DNA from 4 places in the Pallidibacillus thermolactis genome. Region 2 is predicted to be linked to each of the others. Evidence: predicted binding sites of a transcription regulator. Region 2 holds the regulator's gene; each other region holds the start of a gene.

Region 1 (3,221 bases), on a different contig from region 2:
ACTCCTTCATTTCGACATCATTTTGTTTATACTTGTTTATTTTTTCCTCTACGAAAGAAGTAAATAATCACGCCAATAATGATCATAGCTAAAATTGCATATACAATATTCGAATAAATATCCATATAATATACAATTGTCTCCCAATTCTCACCTAATTTTGCACCAAGACCGACCAATATGGAGTTCCATATAATTGTACCTACTGTTGTAAAAAAGATGAATATCCAGAAGTTCATTTTCGAGATGCCAGCTGGAATGGAAATCAAACTACGCAATAACGGAATCATTCGACAGAAAAACACAGTCCAATATCCATACTTTTGAAACCATCGATCTGCACGATATAAGTCTTCTTTCTGTAACCGCAAAAGATGCCCCCAGCGGTCAACAATTTTTTCTAACCGTTCAATGTGTAAAATTCGCCCTAACCAGTACAAAATAACTGCACCAATTACCGACCCTAAAGTTGCATAAAAAATAACACCTAAAACAGTTAAATTTGTAGAATGGGTGGAAAATCCTCCAAAGGTTAATATAATTTCAGAGGGAATAGGTGGAAATAAATTTTCTATACAGATCAGTAGAAAAACACCTAAATATCCAAACTGATTCATAATATCCATAATCCAATTTTCCATTGTAATGCTTCGTCCTCCTATTAGTCTTAATCTAACGTGATGTAATTTTTTTGTCCAATATCAATGTATTTTTTTAAAAGTTTTATATGAATAAATTTTATCCTTTAACATCTTTAATTCGAATTAAGTCCATTCCATCAGGACTTGCTTGTTTTATATTACCATCTAATAAAATGATTGGAAAGTTTAACATTATAAAGAATATATGTCTAATATTACAACTAAAACATGACGAAAGGCAGGAATAGACTCCTGCCCTTTACAATGTGATATTCTTCTTTCCTACCTACCGATGATTGGCCTTCGCATCTCTTAATCGAATAAATGTTGATTGACTCATTTCTGTTTGGCCATTTACTTGCGAATTCATACGTTTCGGTCTTGTCCAATTATAACGGAACAATTCATGGGTACGATCAACACGATTTTGGAATCGCATGAAATCACCTCGTGGTAGGATTTGATATTCAAAAGAATATCATGTTTAGTGTATGTATTTTTTTTATGAAATATAAGTAGACACCGTAAAATGATTTTAAGTTATATCAAAATATTTTTTCTAGTGGATTAGCCATTACGTATGTTATTTCACAAATACAAGTGCCATTTTAATCCTTAACGAATTTGTCACAAATTAAAATTCCAAACTTATCAATTATGGTTTACAATATGAGTGTAGTGAAAACTATATTATTTATGTTTGAATTTTTTTCATTCATCCTAAGAAAACCTTTTCATAAAAGTCTCGTTTACTTTTGTGAAATAAGTAACAACTTTGACAATTTTGTGAAAATGTTTTGTCAAAATTGTGACCTTATGCAATAACCCCATCTGCAAAGTTCAAATTTTAAAATTAATAGAAAGGGAGAGTTAAATGAGAAAGCTTAAAGGCCTAATTCTTTCCGTCAGCTTGCTTATGGCACTCTTTGTTTTAAGCGGCTGTGAATTGATTATCTTTGATTCAGCTGGACCACAGGCACAAATTCTAACTGACCTCATCAACTGGTCACTTGTCTGGATCGGGATTATCTTTGTAGTTGTACTTGCACTATTTATTACTTTTGTATGGAAATATCGAGCTCGACCAGATAACAAAGACTATATGCCTCCGCAAGAAGAAGGTAACAAAGTAATCGAGATCATTTGGACATTAATTCCAATTATTATTGTTGTAATTTTACTAGTTCCTACAGTTAAATCACTTTATGCATTAGAAGAAGTACCTGCAGAATATGCAGATGAAGAACCTTTAGTTATCCATGTAACTTCTGCAGACTGGAAATGGATTTTCAGTTATCCAGAGGAAAACATCGAAACAATTAACTATGTAACAATTCCAACAAATCGTCCGGTAATATTCAAACTTACGTCAGCAGGAACAATGCAATCATTCTGGATTCCACAATTAGCTGGACAAAAATATACAATGGCAAATATGGAAACAGAATTACCTATTGTTGCTGAAAGAGAAGGAGAATTCTTCGGTCGAAATACAAGCTTTAATGGTGAAGGATATAGAGAAATGGAATTTAGTGTAGAAGCAGTTTCCCAAGAAGATTTCGAAAAATGGGTAGCTGAAGTACATGAATACGCAGATGAATTAACGGAAGAAGAATATTACGAAAAACTTCAACCATCACATCTTGGAAGAGAAACATACGTCGGTACACACTTACAGTGGATCAACCATGCTGATCATGGTGGTAACGCAAACGAAAAAATCTTAAATCCTGAAGCATATCGCGGACATGGATACCCAGGAAAAATTTTCCATGATCCTGAAAACGCAGGTCAACAACATGACGGAGGTGACCATAGTGGACATTAAATGGGATCAAATATTAATTATTGAAGAACCGATAATGTTCTGGACATTTATCGGATTGATTGTATCAACTATTGGTCTTGTCGCTGGACTTACCTACTTTAAAAAGTGGGGTTGGTTGTGGAATGAATGGTTAACTTCCACAGACGCAAAAAAAGTCGGTATTATGTATATCACTCTCGGTATCGTTATGCTTGTGCGTGGTGGTATCGATGCCTTAATGATGAAATATCAAACATCTGTACCGGAAAATACATTTTTAAGCGCACAACACTTTAACGAAGTGTTCTCTGCACACGGTACAATCATGATTTTCTTCATGGCGATGCCTGTTATATTTGGTATTATGAACCTTATTGTTCCGCTACAAATTGGAGCAAGAGACGTTGCATTCCCTAAACTAAACTTACTTGGTTTTTGGATTACTGCATCTGCAGCAATACTTTATAACATCGCATTCTTAGTCGGTGGTTCACCAGATGCAGGATGGACTTCTTACTTCCCATTAGCAGGTAAAGAGTTCACACCTGGGATCGGTAACAACTATTACTATATAGCGATTCAGATTTCTGGATTCGGTTCGATGATTGTAGCGATTAACTTTATGGTAACAATCTTGAAAATGCGTGCTCCAGGTATGGGATTATTTAAAATGCCAATGTTTACTTGGACTACGCTAATTACATGTTTAATCATGATCATTGCTTTCCCTATTTTTACAATTGCTTTACTAGCAGGTATGTTAGACCGTATTT
Region 2 (3,221 bases):
AGAAACAATAAGAATTGCACCGTTAAAGGTTTGTAAATATTGTTCTAACCAGGTTAATGTCTCAATATCAAGATGGTTTGTCGGTTCGTCAAGGATCAAAATGTCAGGTTTTGACAATAACAGTTTCCCGAGTGCCAATCTTGTTTTTTGTCCACCGCTCAATGTAGAGATTTTTGTGTCATAACTATAGTCGGCAAAATTCAAACCATGTAAAACTGATCGGATGTCAGCTTCATATTGATAACCGCCTTTTTCTTTAAATTCATTTTGTAAATAATCATATTCCGATAAGATTTTATTATATTTCATCTCGTTTTGATAAACGTCTTCCTTTGACATTTGTTGTTCTAGATATCTAAGTTGTTTTTCCATATCCTTTAGATCCTGAAAAACATTCATCATCTCTTCCCAGATGGAATTGTCAGTATCTAAACCCGTATATTGGTCTAAAAAGCCAATGGTAACATCTTTGGGTTTAATAATCTCACCTGAATCATAATTTAATTCGCCTGCAATAATTTTTAATAATGTTGATTTACCAGATCCATTCCGCCCAACAAGAGCAATTCGATCTCTTGTTTGTATTTCTAATTTTATATTATGTAAAATAAGATCAGCACCATAATATTTTGTCAGCTGATTGACTTGAAGCAAAATCATAACGTACACCTCAAATAGTTTTATTAGGAAAGGTCGTTAGTATAATTTTCCATATTTCGACTGAATGTTAAACCTTTTTGCTATATAATTATTTTATATGAAGTAAGGAAATAAGGACAGTGAAAGAATAAACAAACTATTATAGAACAACAATTAATAAGACTTTTAAATGAAAATTGTGTATTATAAATTAAAGTATGTAAAAAAGAAGGAAATCTGTATTTTTTATCGAATATAATAGTTATCGAGATATAAAGAAAACGTTATCAAAATATTTGTGTGTTAAATATTATTTAAAACAAATAAACAACTAGTATAAATTGAAATATATCAACATTGGAGGACTGACTTATGGCAACAGAACAATTAAGAATTCCAAAGGCAACAGCAAAAAGATTACCATTATATTACCGTTTTTTGCAAAATCTATATCAATCTGGAAAACTCCGTGTTTCATCGGCTGAATTAAGTGAAGCAGTAAAGGTGGATTCAGCAACGATAAGGAGAGATTTTTCTTATTTTGGTGCGTTAGGAAAAAAAGGTTATGGCTATAATGTCCAGTATTTATTAAATTTCTTTCGAAAAACCCTTGATCAAGATGCACTAACAAAAGTAGCATTAATTGGTGTAGGTAATTTAGGAACAGCGTTATTACGATACAATTTTACGAAAAATAATAATACGAAAATTTGCTACGCGTTTGATACAAATGAAAGTAAAATTGGCACACAGATTAGTGATGTTACTGTTTATAGCCTTGATCAACTGGAAGAAATACTTAATAAAGAAGAAATACAAGTAGTTATTTTAACTGTACCTGCACAAGCTGCACAATCAGTAACCGACCGATTAGTTAAAACTAGAGTTAAAGGGATTTTAAACTTTACGCCAGCAAGATTAAATGTCCCATCTTCAATAAATGTTCATCATATTGATTTAGCGGTCGAATTACAATCGTTCGTGTATTTTATAAAAAATTATTCTAACGAATCTGAAGACACAGAAGAAGTTGAGGAAAATGAAAAAACGCGAATTTAAAATACATATATAATTATAATTGGCTGGAAGTTCGTATTATAAATAAAGAACATCGGTTAGGATGGACACTATGGGTAATAAAATGACCATACAAGATCATATTGCTGAGCTTAGAAGGCGTCTAATCGCGACTATTTGCTTTTTCATACTCGCCTTCGTCGGTGGTTTTTTCTTGACTGAACCACTGATTATCTATTTACAACAAACAAATACAGCGACTCGATTAGAACTTAATACGTTCAGATTGACTGATCCATTAAAAGTCTATTTTCAGATTACTTTTCTTATTGCCTGTGTATTTACAGCTCCATTTATCTTGTATCAACTTTGGGCGTTTATTTCACCGGGATTGTATAAGAAAGAACGAAAAATTACATTAACGTACATACCAATTTCTATTCTATTGTTTTTAGGCGGTATTTCGTTTTCTTACTTTATATTGTTTCCATTTTTAGTAGACTTTATGTTTCATCTTAATGCTCAAATGGAATTAAATGCAGTTATCGGAATTAATGAGTATTTTGAGTTTTTGTTTCAAATTACCATTCCTTTTGGTCTTTTATTTCAATTGCCTGTTATCATTTTGTTTTTAACTCGACTTGGCATTATTACACCTTCTTTCTTATCAAAAGTTCGTAAATACGCCTACTTTATATTACTAATTTTAGCTGCACTTATTACGCCGCCAGATATCATGTCTCATATAATGGTTACTATTCCTTTGTTTGTTTTATATGAAATTAGTATTTTGATTTCCAAAATGGCTTATCGCAAAATTGAAAAAGTGGAACAAATAAGATCTGCAAGACATATTCATAAAATTTAGGTTGCCCGTTTTGTTTACTTCATTAAGGTTAATTTCTAGAAGTAAACTGAATAAGAGGACAACCTTTTCTATTAAATATTTTTATTTTTTTCTTATGTTACGTTTGTTCCGTTGTGAGTTCCAATATGAATAGAATATTTTTATACTCGAACCGATGTCCAACGTTGCGAAAAAGACTAATAAATACGCAAAAAATCCCCATCCATATAGGGAAACATGCCGAATAGCGAAAAAGGTAAAAAGAATACCAAATATTAAATAAATAATGGCCTGGGTTAATAAATTCATAACAATCCTCCGCTTTTTTAAATCAATGATAAAACAATTACACTTGTATTCATTAATATATGTGAAAAAATTGGAACGACGATACGCTTGGTTTTATAGTAAAGATAAGAAAATACCAATCCAACTGCTAAGTAAAGTAATATGTGTTCAAATTCTAAATGAGCCAATGAAAATATAAGCGAACTGATAAAAGCTGAAATGTAAACGTTGTACTTATGAATTAATATGGCAAAAACAATCTTTCGAAAAACGATTTCTTCCAATATCGGTCCTATAAATGCAGTGACAAAAAATAATATCGGTGCTTTTTCTATTAGTGATAGAATAGTCTCCGTATTATCAGAACCAGCTTCTATACCGAAGAGCAACTCAATTCGAATGGCTATACTTTGTGCAACAAGTGCAAGAA
Region 3 (3,221 bases), on a different contig from region 2:
GCTTACTTTGCCATCCCAGGTATTGGGGCAGTCTTACATACAATAAATATTAGATTATCTCCAGAACAAATCGTTTATATCATTAATCATGCGGAAGATAAAATTCTAATGATCGACGATGATTTTGTTCCTTTAATTGAAAAGGTAAAGGACAAATTAACGTCTGTTAAGGCATTTATTGTTATGACGGATCAAAAAGAACTTCCAGAAACAAGTTTGTCACCGGTATACTCTTATGAAGAATTAATTAAAGATGGCGATGGTAATTTTACCTTTGTAACCGATTTAGACGAAAATGCTCCAGCAGGAATGTGCTACACGTCGGCAACAACTGGAAATCCTAAAGGGGTACTTTACTCCCATCGTGCTATTGTTCTTCATAGTTTGATTCTTGGATTAGCTGATACGGGCGCCATAAGTGAACAAGATACGGTCATGCCTATTGTACCCATGTTTCATGTGAATGCTTGGGGGCTTCCTTTTGCCAGTGTTTGGTTCGGTTCAAATATCGTTCTACCAGGTCCGTTTTTTACACCGAAAATTTTAGTGGAATTATTAGAATCAGAAAAGGTGACGATTTCCGCTGGTGTTCCTACTATTTGGTTAGGTGTGGCCAAAGAGTTAGAAGAAGGAAATTATGATTTATCCCATGTTCGTGCAGTGCTGTGTGGTGGCTCAGCTGCACCGAAAGGTTTAATTAAAACGTTTGAAAAGAAATTTAACATTCCATTTATGCATGCTTATGGGATGACTGAAACGACTCCATTAGTGTTAGCAGCCAAACTAAAATCGGAACATGAGGATTTACCAGAGGAAGAAAGGTATGATTTAAAGGCAAAACAAGGTATATTAGTACCGGGTATACAGATGAAAGTGATCGGACAAAATGGCGAAGTCGTCCGGGATGGAAGAGAAATAGGTGAACTTTGTCTCCGTGGACCATGGATTGCTTCTGAATATTATAAAGATGAACGGACGAAGGAAGCATTTAAAGACGGATGGCTGCATACTGGAGATGTTGTAACTGTTGATGAGCATGGTTTTGTTAAAATTGTCGACAGAACCAAAGATTTAATTAAAAGTGGTGGAGAATGGATTTCATCTGTTGATATAGAAAATGCTTTAATGGCCCATGAAGCGGTGTTTGAGGCAGCTGTTATTGCTGTACCACATGAAAAGTGGCAAGAACGGCCGGTTGCCTGTGTTGTTTTAAAAGATGCATATAAAGATAAAGTTACAAAAGAGGATTTACTTGAATTTTTAAGACCGCAGTTCGCAAAATGGTGGTTACCAGACGAAATCATCTTTATGGACGAAATTCCAAAAACTTCAGTTGGAAAATTTTTAAAACGTGCATTACGTGATCAGGTCAAGGGTATGCTTTCAGGAAAATAATGGGTCAAATAAAAAGTGTAAAAAGGAGGCATCCTATGGTTGAAATTGACAAAAAGGGTTGCTTCCTTTTTAAATAAAAGGTATATTATAATATTGTTTATAGGTAAAAAAATCATTCGAATATTATTTTTATAAATATTATTGTTAAAAATATAACAGGGAATTCCTTAATTTAAAACCGTTTTTATAATGTTAAAAAAATGTTTATAATTTATGTCTAATTTTTGAATAATACTTTTGATTTTTGGAGAAAAATAGTTTATCATTGTTTATGAGTGTAAAGTCATTTCATTTATTTTTTCGTGTCAAGGTATATAAATTTAATTTAGGGAAGTTTGTGAAATTTAAAACAATAACTTAAAAAAATGTAAGGGTTTCCAGATTTTTCATTTTTTTACTTTCATACCGAGATAGTTTATATACCTTTTTATGTTTTATGACAATTATTAGATGAAGGGAGAAAGTGAAATGTCAAAAGTATTGGAAGAGGAGAACGTACAAACAACAGATGTTCAATCTGTAAAAGATGAGCGTGAATTATTAGAACAATTATTAAAACCAGAAGTACAAAAATCTATAACCACTTTAGTTGAATTACTTCCACAATTGACTGATCTTGTAACAACATTGGCGAAGTCAACTGAAACTGTAAAGTCCCTTGTAACGGATGAAAGATTACAACAAGATACCGTTGGTGCAATGAAGGAATTCGTTGGTCCTGTAACAAATACAGTAAAACAAGTTGCAGCAAATGTTATTGAAGCTAAAGATCGTGCAGAAGAAAGCCAAGAAGTTATTGGCATTTTTGGCTTGTTAAAAATGTTAAAAGATCCTCAAGCACAGAAATTATTCCGTTTCTTAAACGCTTATCTACAAGTTTCTGCAGAGAATGCAAAGAAATAATATGAGAACGTTAAAGAAATAATATGAGCAAATAATAATACACATTGAAAAGCGGGGGATTATACAATGTCAAAAAATATCGTTATATTAGGCGCAGGTTACGGTGGTGTATTAACCGCTTTAACGGCTCGTAAATATTTAACAGAAGATGAAGCAAAAATTACGGTAGTTAATAAATATCCAACACATCAAATTATTACAGAATTACATCGTTTAGCTGCAGGAAATGTATCTGAAAAACGGATCTCTTTACCATTAAATAAACTTTTTAAAGGTAAAGATATCGATGTTGTTGTTGCTGAGGTTGAATCTTTTTCTGCAGAAGATAAAAAAGTAAGACTTTCTAATGGTGACACATTATCATATGATGTATTAGTTGTTGGATTAGGAAGTGTTACAGGTTATTTTGGTATTCCTGGACTTGAAGAAAATAGCTTAGTTCTTAAATCTGTTGAAGATGCAAATAAAATTCGTGAGCATATTACCTCCCGTATTAAGGCATATGCGGAAACAAAAGATCCAGCTGATGCAACAATTCTAATCGGTGGCGGTGGACTAACTGGTGTTGAGTTAGTCGGTGAATTAGCTGATGAACTACCAGAACTCTTGAAAAAATATGGAATCCGTCGTGAAGAAATTAAATTAAAATTAGTTGAAGCTGGTCCGAAAATTTTACCAGTATTACCTGATGAATTAATTGAAATTGCACAAAAGAGCCTTGAAGAACGCGGTGTTGAATTCTTAATCGGTGTAGCTGTAACTAGTGTAGAAGGTAATGTTGTTTCTCTAGGTGATGGTAGCACAATTACAACAAATTCCTTTGTATGGACAGGTGGTGTAGCTGGAAACCCAGTTCTAGCTGATAGTGGCTTAGAATTAAACCGTGGTCGTGCATCAGTAAATGAATACTTACAATCCACAAA
Region 4 (3,221 bases), on a different contig from region 2:
TTACGGTTAAAGGTTGGATAGGATGGTAACCAGCCTAGTCTTGCAGCTAAAACATTGTAATCGGCTGGGTGATTGTATCTTGCCTTACCTACTGTAGGGCTAACTAAATCATTGATCGCAGTTTCTTCAAAACGCCATTGGTCTGTTGTAAAATAGAAAAAAGATGTGCCATTTTGTAACTTTGGAGGACCACCCCAATCTTTTGCCATTGCAATTGTACTCCATCCTTCAACAGGACGAAGTTTTTCTTGTCCGACATAATGAGCCCAGCCTCCTCCATTCACTCCTTGGGCACCGACGAACAGTACAAGATTTATAATTGCTCGATAAATCGTATCAGAGTTATACCAATGGTTTACACCAGCACCGATAATAATCATCGAACGCCCTTTTGTATCGATGGCATTTTGGGCAAATTCACGGGCAATTTTAATAACAAGATTACGATCAACTCCCGTAATATCTTCTTGCCATGCCGGAGTGAAAGGAGTTTTATCATCATAGGAATGGGCTGCTTCTCCACCAAGTCCACGATTAATACCATAGTTTGCTAACATTAAATCATAGACTGTTGTCACATATCTTATTTTTCCATTGATTTCAATCTTTTTTACCGGGATATTTCTTTTTAGGATCCGGCTTCCATTTTCATCAAAATATGGCATATTCACCGTCATTATTTCATCTTCCATACCTAGAAAACTTAATACAGGTTCTATCTTTTCTTCGGTATTTTCATCAACTAAATGTAAATTCCATTTTCCATTATTATCCCAGCGTGAACCCATGGTTCCTTGAGGAATCGAAAATCCATTGATATGTTTGTTAAACATCGCCGGTTTCCATTCTGCATGTTCAGATTCAATACCAAGGTCCTGTGCATTAAGGAAACGATCAGCGGTTAACGTACCGTTTTCTTCTTTTATAAGAACAGAAAATGGAAAATCGGTATATTTCTTTGCATATTCTTCGAAGTATTTCGTTTTACTTTGATGATAATATTCATTTAATATTACATGACCCATTGCCATTGCTAATGCACCATCGGTACCTTGCCGAACTGATAGCCAATCATCTGCAAATCTTGTCGATTCTGCGTAGTCAGGACTTATAGAAATAACTTTCGTTCCTCTATAACGAGCTTCAACTAAAAAGTGAGCGTCCGGTGTCCGAGTTAGTGGCACATTAGATCCCCAAGTCATAATATAGCTAGAATTAAACCAGTCAGAGCTTTCTGGAACATCAGTTTGATCACCCCAGATTTGTGGTGATGCAGGTGGTAAATCAGCATACCAATCATAGAAACTAAGCATCGGACCACCCATTAAGTGCATAAAACGACTTCCAGAGGCATAACTAATCATTGACATTGCAGGTATAGGTGAAAAACCAACATTTCGGTCTGGTCCATATTTTAACGTTGTATAAAGCATTGCTGCTGCAATTAATTGTGTGACTTCTTCCCAGCTTGCACGAACGAGTCCACCTTTTCCTCGTGCTTGTTTATAACGTTTGGCTTTTTCTGGATCCTCCACAATCGATTTCCAAGCATCTAGAGGAGTATCATGCGTTGCCAATGCTTCCTTCCACATATCAAGGAGTTTTTTCCGAACATATGGATATTTCACACGCAAAGGACTATAAATATACCAAGAGAAGCTCGCCCCTCTTGCACATCCTCTCGGTTCAAATTCAGGCATATCTGGACCGGTTGTTGGATAGTTTAGTTGCTGTCCTTCCCAAGTTACAATTCCCTCTTTTACGTAAATATCCCAACTACATGAACCAGTACAGTTCACTCCATGGGTAGAACGGACAACTTTATCATGTTGCCATCTTCTTCGGTAAACATTTTCCCATTCACGTTTTCCTTGTTGTAATTGACTATGATTGTTTGAATATTTCTCTATAGGCTTTAAATACTTAAAACGTTGCAAAAGTGGAGATGATTTCTTTTTCATCTTTTAACCTCCCATTCAACTTACTATCACTTTCTAATCCCATTTAAGCACCACAAAATTTTTACCGTTGTGAATTACATCACACCTTGAAAGTTTGAAACTACATAAAATGATTTAAGTTCAAAACTTTGTTAAAAAGTTCATGAATTGTTCTAAATTTATGTGATGTTTTTCGCATAGTAAAGAATTTTTATCAGATAATCTATCAGTAACAACAAGTTCATAGGCTTTGAAGATTAAAAATTTGAAAAATGTATGACATTTATAAAGGAGGATATTATATGCAAAAACCATCTGTTCAATTGGGATTACAAACATCTAGCTTAATTACTGGCTTTATGATTTGGGTTCTCATTTCATCCCTTATGGTTCACATTCGGGCAGATATTACTTTAACGGAAAGTCAAGTATCGCTAATTACAGCTATCCCCGTTATTTTAGGATCTCTTTTACGTATCCCAATCGGTTTTTACGCCGATCGTTTTGGTTCTAGAACTTTATTTATTGCAAGTTTTATCATTATTCTTTTTCCAGTGTTTTACATTAGTGTTGCAAATTCCTTTATTGACTTACTCATTGGTGGATTAATCCTTGGTGTTAGTGGTGCTGTATTCTCCATTGGTGTGACGTCACTCCCAAAATACTATCCGAAGGAAAAACATGGTTTTATAAACGGAATTTATGGTGTTGGGAATATAGGAACAGCCATTACTACTTTCGGAGCACCAATCATTGCAGAAGCAATTGGTTGGAGGGGCGCAGTACGTCTTTATTTACTATTAATTCTTATTTTTATCGGTTTAAACCTGATTTTAGGAGACAGAAAAGAGAAGAAAGTCAAAGTTTCTATGGGTGACCAAATCAAGGGGGTATATCGTAATTCTACATTATGGGCATTAAGTTTATTTTATTTTATCACCTTTGGTGCCTTTGTTGCCTTTACAATGTTTTTACCAAATTTTCTAGTTAATCATTTTAATCTAGACTCAGTTGATGCGGGAATACGAACAGCCGTCTTTATTGTCATTGCGACAGCCCTTCGTCCTGTTGGCGGTTGGTTAGGAGATAAATTTAATTCCTTTATTATTCTAATATTTACATTTGGATCCGTTACATTATCAGCTATTATCTTAGCATTTTCACCAAATATCACATGGTTTACAATCGGTGCACTCTGTGTGGGAGTATTTGTTGGTATTGGTAATGGAACTGTATTTAAACTTGTTCCGCTCTATTTCTCAAGACAAGCTGGTGTTGTAA

What was found. The regulator Rex, encoded in region 2, represses fermentation and respiration genes when NADH is low (regulators of the CRP and FNR family bind a similar motif). The targets are predictions, from matches to a motif close to TTGTGAAATATTTCACAA.
Region 1: the regulator Rex is predicted to act here: its motif matches at 1,397-1,414, upstream of qoxA (cytochrome aa3 quinol oxidase subunit II).
Region 3: the regulator Rex is predicted to act here: its motif matches at 1,731-1,748, upstream of OEV82_RS12855 (DUF1641 domain-containing protein).
Region 4: the regulator Rex is predicted to act here: its motif matches at 2,029-2,046, upstream of OEV82_RS12395 (nitrate reductase subunit alpha).

What each region holds. Positions count from the first base shown of each region.
Region 1 is NZ_JAOUSE010000085.1:1,849-5,069, forward strand. Features, by position in the region: gene OEV82_RS15685 (DedA family protein) at 27-641, opposite strand; gene OEV82_RS15690 (YpzG family protein) at 928-1,080, opposite strand; gene qoxA (cytochrome aa3 quinol oxidase subunit II) at 1,516-2,469, shown strand; gene OEV82_RS15700 (cbb3-type cytochrome c oxidase subunit I) at 2,459-3,221, shown strand, end outside.
Region 2 is NZ_JAOUSE010000062.1:8,472-11,692, reverse strand. Features, by position in the region: gene OEV82_RS14305 (ABC-F family ATP-binding cassette domain-containing protein) at 1-660, opposite strand, end outside; gene OEV82_RS14300 (redox-sensing transcriptional repressor Rex) at 1,012-1,698, shown strand; gene tatC (twin-arginine translocase subunit TatC) at 1,769-2,524, shown strand; gene OEV82_RS14290 (YdiK family protein) at 2,606-2,812, opposite strand; gene OEV82_RS14285 (CPBP family intramembrane glutamic endopeptidase) at 2,830-3,221, opposite strand, start outside.
Region 3 is NZ_JAOUSE010000048.1:10,591-13,811, reverse strand. Features, by position in the region: gene OEV82_RS12860 (long-chain fatty acid--CoA ligase) at 1-1,395, shown strand, start outside; gene OEV82_RS12855 (DUF1641 domain-containing protein) at 1,864-2,298, shown strand; gene OEV82_RS12850 (NAD(P)/FAD-dependent oxidoreductase) at 2,365-3,221, shown strand, end outside.
Region 4 is NZ_JAOUSE010000044.1:7,519-10,739, reverse strand. Features, by position in the region: gene OEV82_RS12395 (nitrate reductase subunit alpha) at 1-1,961, opposite strand, end outside; gene OEV82_RS12390 (nitrate/nitrite transporter) at 2,243-3,221, shown strand, end outside.